3 regions of the Companilactobacillus heilongjiangensis genome follow, and region 3 is predicted to be linked to each of the others. Evidence: predicted binding sites of a transcription regulator. Region 3 holds the regulator's gene; each other region holds the start of a gene.

The links. The regulator NrdR, encoded in region 3, represses ribonucleotide reductase genes. The targets are predictions, from matches to a motif close to ACACNATATATNGTGT.
Region 1: a site for NrdR is predicted at 1,369-1,384, ahead of nrdH (glutaredoxin-like protein NrdH). Genes of this name have one in related genera too.
Region 2: a site for NrdR is predicted at 913-928, ahead of pnuC (nicotinamide riboside transporter PnuC). Genes of this name have one in related genera too.

What each region holds. Positions count from the first base shown of each region.
Region 1 is NZ_CP012559.1:2,599,347-2,601,625, reverse strand. Features, by position in the region: gene nrdE (class 1b ribonucleoside-diphosphate reductase subunit alpha) at 1-721, opposite strand, end outside; gene nrdI (class Ib ribonucleoside-diphosphate reductase assembly flavoprotein NrdI) at 708-1,082, opposite strand; gene nrdH (glutaredoxin-like protein NrdH) at 1,082-1,312, opposite strand; gene JP39_RS11605 (LVIS_2131 family protein) at 1,582-2,208, shown strand.
Region 2 is NZ_CP012559.1:1,418,557-1,420,835, reverse strand. Features, by position in the region: gene JP39_RS06420 (peroxiredoxin) at 258-821, shown strand; gene pnuC (nicotinamide riboside transporter PnuC) at 1,193-1,942, shown strand; gene JP39_RS06410 (alpha/beta hydrolase) at 2,017-2,279, shown strand, end outside.
Region 3 is NZ_CP012559.1:1,595,268-1,597,546, reverse strand. Features, by position in the region: gene mutM (DNA-formamidopyrimidine glycosylase) at 1-450, shown strand, start outside; gene coaE (dephospho-CoA kinase) at 447-1,040, shown strand; gene nrdR (transcriptional regulator NrdR) at 1,062-1,535, shown strand; gene JP39_RS07300 (DnaD domain protein) at 1,547-2,279, shown strand, end outside.

The sequences.
Region 1 (2,279 bases), 1.0 Mb from region 3:
TGTAACTGAAACTGTCTTCCAATAACTTCATAACGGGCAAAACACCGGATGATGAATTGTCGACACCTTTAATAGGAGAACCTGACTCACGCAAGTTCGATAGGGTAATACCAACACCACCACCGATACGTGATAGTTGTAAGGCACTGTTGATTGTTCGACCGATACTGTTCATATCGTCAGTAACTTGTAGTAAGAAACAAGAAACGTATTCACCACGGCGCTTACGACCAGCATTTAAAAATGACGGTGTAGCGGGTTGATAACGCTGAGCAATCATCTCAGTTGCCAAACTCTTTGCGAGATCTTGGTCGCCATTGGCATATAAAAGGGCATTAAAAAGAATTCTCATCTCATAATTTTCAAGATAATAGTTACCATCGTTAGTCTTTAGGGCATATTGATTGTAAAACTTATAGGCTGCCATAAATGATTGGAACTCAAAATGTTGATCCAACAAGTATTGGTAAAGATTTTCGATAAATTCAACTGAGTACTTATCGATAACTGATTTTTCGATGAAGTCACCTTTGATTAGGTAATCTAGGTGGTCTTGGAAAGTATCAAACTTCATCGTATTAGGTTTCACATTTTCGGCAAAGAAGGCTGCAACAGCTTCTTTATCCTTGTTTAGTGGAATTTTGCCATCTACGGGGATGTTGATTTCGTTATTTAATTTGAAATAACTAAGCTTAGTTGCATCGAGGTTATTTAATCCCAATTTCATTCACTACTTTCTGAAAGTTTTCGACATCTTTTTGGGTACCATTGAATTCAAATTGGAAGACAACGGGCACATTTAAACCAGCGGCGATATCCTTAGCCGTATGATTGTAGAGCGTATTGAAGTTACGATTGCCACCACCGGCGACACCGACACAGTTCTTGGCATTGTCTTCATATTGGAGAAAATCGATTACAGGGTCCATCATATCGTCGTCATAAGCAGGCACAATAAGAATAAATGGCCGACCCATTTGATAAAACGGATCGGCATCGGTAATTTCATATCCATCTATTCCCAGCTTATTAACAAAACGCTTTGTTTGACCTGTAATTGAATAATAAGCTAGCTCTTTCATTAGTCCACGAGCTCCTTTAGGCTATCTGGACGGAAACCGACGATTGGGTCCATAGCTGAGTTCATTACGACAGGAACACTTTGGAATCCCTGTTGTTTAAGAGTGGCTAAAAATTCAGGGTCTTGATTGATGTTTCTTTCTTCAAAAGGAACGTTGTGTTCTTTAAGATATCTCTTAGTCATTTTGCATTGCATGCAGTTATTTTTACTATATACGATTGTGTTGTTCATGTTATTACTTCCTCTCAAGTGCTATTCTCAATTAGTATAATCATTTGAAATACGAAACACAATATATTGTATTCGACATAACGGTGAACACACGATATAGCGTGGTTATGCTACCATTATAAAAAGTCGGCAAACGTGTGTACCCACACATTTTTTAGCGTTTCGCATCTCAATTTCAAATAATTTTTCGATTCGTGGTAAAATTAGCGTAATGACTATTATAGAGTTATGAAGTGTGTAAAACAATCAATTTTAGTTGGGAGAAAACTATGAGTTCTTGGAATTTTGTGGGAATTATTGCATGGATTATTGTCATCGCGCTATTAATCTTTGTAGTATTTAATATTAGAAATCGCCATTTAAAAATTTTAGTAGTTAAAAAGGGAAAAATTACTGGAGCAACGATTTTGATGGACTTTGTTGAAATCCTGGTCGTTATTTTTGCTGTCAGTGGTATGTTGTACACGAGTTTGTTTACAAAAGTTGATTTGACTGATAAAAGTGAAGTCGCCGTTTCATATAAGTACGATCCGATGATTGTGCAGACAACCAATGATGGTCAAGGATATTACGTCAAGATCGATAAGAAAGAATCCAATACCGCAACAGATGTCTACCAATATTGGATCAATAATTCGACATTCACAGTTTCCAGTCGAAATGCCACAATCTCAGATGCAACATTGCCATTCACCGTATCAGGCATGCATTTGGATTGGCCAATGAAGAAAATCAAGAAGGCCGATAGTAAGTATCAAGACGCATACGTTATTACCGTTCGTGCCAAGTATAAGAACAACTTCATCAACGGCTTAGGTCTAAAAGCTAACCGTTATGCAATGGAATATCGAGTATTACGAGTTCCTGCACGTTCATTTATTAATGTTGAAAAATAGATGTTTGTAAAGGCGGCCGCCCCGGCCGTCAGTGATTTTTTGCCGCTATGGGGACCGGTCCGAGCCAAAGG
Region 2 (2,279 bases), 180 kb from region 3:
GGTGGCGTTAGAGCTTTAGCTCTTACACCACGGACGACTTTGGAGACTTGCTGTTTTTGCAAGTCTTCAAAGCGAGGCGCGAGACCGTATTTTGGCTCGCACCGGTCCTCACAGCAGTCCCCAATCTCTGTCACCCGGAGACGGCAGAAAGAAATTACACTTATTTTCCAAATTTGTTATGATAGACATGTGCAAACAAATTGCATAGCATCAGTGATTAGAATATAATTAAGACATAATTTAGGGAGGCCTAATAAATGAACTATATTAATAAAGAAATACCAGACTTTAAATTAGAGGCATATCAAAAGGGCGAGCTGAAAGAAGTCAGCAAGTCAGATTTACTCGGTAAATGGTCAGTTATCTTCTTTTATCCTGCTGATTTTTCATTCGTTTGTCCTACAGAATTAAGTGACTTGCAAGATTCATACAAAGATTTTCAAGCTGCTAACGCCGAAATTTATTCAGTTTCCGTCGATAGCCAATTTTCACACATGTCATGGGCTGAGACGACTGACACAATTGGTAAGATTGAATATCCAATGTTGTCTGATCAAAAACATCAATTAACTGATTTCTTCAATATTCTAGATGAAGAGAGCGGTCAAGCATATCGAGGAGTCTTTATCGTTAATCCTGAGGGCATTATTAAGTCCTACACGATTAATGCTATGGGTATCGGTAGAAATGCTCAAGAAATCCTTAGAACTCTACAAGCAGCTCAATTTGTTGCTGAGAATGGCGACAAGGTCTGTCCTGCAAATTGGCATCCCGGGGAAAAGACTTTAAAACCTGGTGCTGATTTAGTTGGTAAAATTTAATAATCAATTCGATCTCGAGAATGCTCGAGGTCTTTTTTTTTCTAAAAACATCTACCAAATGACTATATGTTAAAAAAGTTCTTAACCGTTATAACTATATATAGTGTTATGAAATTAGAAAATGCAACATATTGTATCAAATGATAAATTACTAACGTAGTAGGTATAGTAAGCGTTTTACAGCGATATGGCGCCATTACATCTCAAATCATTGGTAACAATTATGCTCCATTTGGTGGTATGATTTTAGCTGTCGGTTAAATTGATATTTTTTCATAAATACAGTTTGAGGGATAAATAAAATTTGATTGATTCAGAATATAAATGCCAAAATCATACATTCTGTTTTCAATCCAGAGGAGAAGAGACATATGAGTATTTTCGATCCAAGATGGTATGTTGAACAAATGAAACACTGGAGTTTCAGAAGTTACATGCTATTAATGTTTGGCTTGGGGGCCATCACAGCATCAACCGTATCACACGCAATTACACCCATCGCAATTTGGACATGGTTAGCTGCCGTGTTAGGTTTCACATGTACTATCGCTATTACCAACGCTAAGCCACTTAACGGTGTATTAGGATTAGTTTCAGCACTTATTTATATCTTTGTTGCTATCAATGCTAAGAACTTCTCAGACGTTGTTCTACAACTTAGTTACATCGTTCTTTTGGATATTCCAGTTTTGATCAGTCCACAATGGGCCAAGGATGCTGAAAAGCATATTCATGGTTTAACTGGTATGAAATGGCTTAATACAGTCGCATTCTTCTTAGTTTCATGGGGATTACTATACTTGATGGATACACATTTGTTCATCAGTCCTCGTCCTATTACTGATTCCGTTGCTGCAGCTATTGGTTTCACAGGTGCTTTGTTATGTACATTGCGTTTCCGTGAACAATATTATTTCTGGACAGCTCAAGGTATCATGTCAATCGTTCTTTGGGGAATTACAGCTACACAAGGTGATGCTAGTCCCGTTATGTTCTTGACATACATTATGTATTTCATGAACGATATGATTGCATTCTTTGATTCACATATTCACTGGTTCCACAAAGATGCCAGTGCTAACCGTGCTCGTGATGAAAAGATTTCTCAAGAGAACGCTTAGAGATTATAGTTGCAATTATTTTACCAATTAGCTTAAAATTACTAAGCGATGAAATAATTTAAGTAGGGTAAATTATGCGATTAAAAAAATATCTTAAAGTAATTCTTTTAGTAACAGTCGGGGTAGTATTGGTTGCCGATATCGGTGCCGGTGCTTACATGTTCAATTATGCTTTCAGTAAAAGTGGTTATGCTAGTAAGGCAGCTGGTCCATTGCAAAAAAATGACCGTTGGCTTCTCAAGCAAAAGCAAGATATTTGGGAACAAACTACAAAAGATAATTTGAAGTTAAAAGCCAGATATTTGCCGGCTACAGAAAAAACTGACAAGACTGTTGT
Region 3 (2,279 bases):
AATAAGTCGATTCAAAAACTTGGGCCAGAGCCACTTTCAGCTGCGTTTACCTTTAACAATTTGAAGCCTCGTATCATGCGCCATCGCAAGGATATTAAGACTGTCTTATTGGATCAGTCAGTGATGAGCGGTTTGGGAAACATTTATGTTGATGAAGTTTTGTGGAAGGTTAAGATTCACCCTGAAACTCCAGCCGATCATCTGAACGATACCGATATTCAAAATATTATCGAAGTGTCTAATGGAGAAATGGAAAAAGCTATTGCCTCAGGTGGGTCAACGGTTCGTTCATACGTCGATGCAACTGGTCACAAAGGTAATATGCAAAATAGTTTGAAAGTTTACGGTAAGGAAGGGACACCTTGTCCACGTTGTGGAACTGACATTGAAAAAATCAAAGTTGGTGGTCGTGGAACACATTTCTGCCCTAAGTGTCAGGTTATCAAATGAGTAAAATTTACGGACTAACTGGTGGGATTGCTGCCGGTAAATCAACAGTTTTGAAGATGTTTAAGGATCATGGTTTCATAATATTCGATGCTGATTCATTTGCTCGTGAAGTAGTTATTCCCAATTCTATCGGTTTAAAACAGATTGTCGAACAATTTGGGGAACAAGTTTTAAATGCTGATGGAACATTGAATCGAGCTAAATTAGGGTCAATTGTCTTTAGTGACAGTGGTGAATTGGAAAAACTCAATCACATCACACGGCCTTTAATTAAAGAGAAAATTTTACACACGATTGCATTGATTAAGAAATCTACCAGTAAAAGAATCGCAATTTTTGAAATCCAGCTACTATTTGAAGGTGGCTATGAGGATTATTTCGATGGAACTATTAGTCTCTATGAGCGACCAGAAATACAACTGGCTCGACTTATGAAACGAAATAATTTGACTGAAAAGGTTGCCCTTGATCGAATTAATTCTCAAATGTCGATGGACGAGAAGAAGCGCCGTGCTGATTTTGTCATTGATAATTCGGGAGATTTAACGCAACTTAAACAGGAATTTGAAAAGTTAATGTCACAACTTTAAATTGGAAAAGAGGTTGGAATTTTGATTTGTCCACATTGTCATCATGATTCATCAAAAGTTATTGATAGTCGTCCCAGCGATGAAGGACGCGCTATTAGAAGACGCCGTGAATGCGAGAACTGCGGTACCAGATTTACAACATTTGAAAGATTAGAGAAATCACCACTCTTGGTTATCAAGAAGAATGGTAATCGTGAAGAATTCAGTCGCGAGAAGTTGTTACGTGGTATCGTGCGGGCAGCCGAAAAACGTCCAGTTACTATGGACCAAATGAACGATATCGTTGATAAGGTTGAAAATGAAATCAGGGCTAACGGTGAGAGTGAAATTGGTTCACAAATTATCGGTGAGCATGTCATGAAAATTTTAGCCAAGGTTGATGATGTAACTTATATCCGTTTTGCAAGTGTTTATCGTGAATTTAAAGACATGAATAGTTTCATGAAAGAAGTTCAAGAGATGATGGCAAACGGAAATAAAATTGATAAGAAATAAGAGGGATGCCAGTGTCTACAAGTAATTTTGGATCAGAAAAGTTTACACCACTAGTAGGCTATTGGTGTTTGCCCAATGGTCATCTCAATGACGATGACCGCCACGTTTTAACCGATTTATATTTGCCCATTTTAGGAACAGAGGCTTTCAGTCTCTATCTTTTGTTGTGGGAGAAACTGCCTAATAAGGAATTAGTAACTCAACGTAAAAGTCATGCTGAATTATTGAGTCTTTTAGGAATTGATTTGAAACGTTTTTACGAAGCACGCATCAAAGCTGAAGCATTAGGCTTATTGCGGACGTTTGAAAAGAAGGATGACCTTGGCCCATACTACGTGTATCAACTGTTTGAACCATTGTCACCAGATGACTTTTTCAAAGATGATTTGCTAAGTATTTTCTTATATGAACAAGTTAGCGATAGTAAGTATCGTTTATTAGCTGATAAATATGCTCATTCAGACTTGATATTGAATAATTCGCAGGAAATCACCAAAGATTTCTTGGAAGTCTTCCAGTTGAGCAATAGTGATTTGATCAATACGCCTACTGAAGTTAAGAATGCTCAGAATAATTTCACATCAACCGCCAGCGCTCAGAAACCAACTTTGAGTGCTAAGGAAGTTGAACCATTGGATTGGGAACTCATATCTGATCGAATTCAACAGTTGTATCGAATTCATCCGGATAACCTTTTGGAAAACCAAGAGTTGATTCTCAGTTTGCATGCCTTTTATGGCTTAG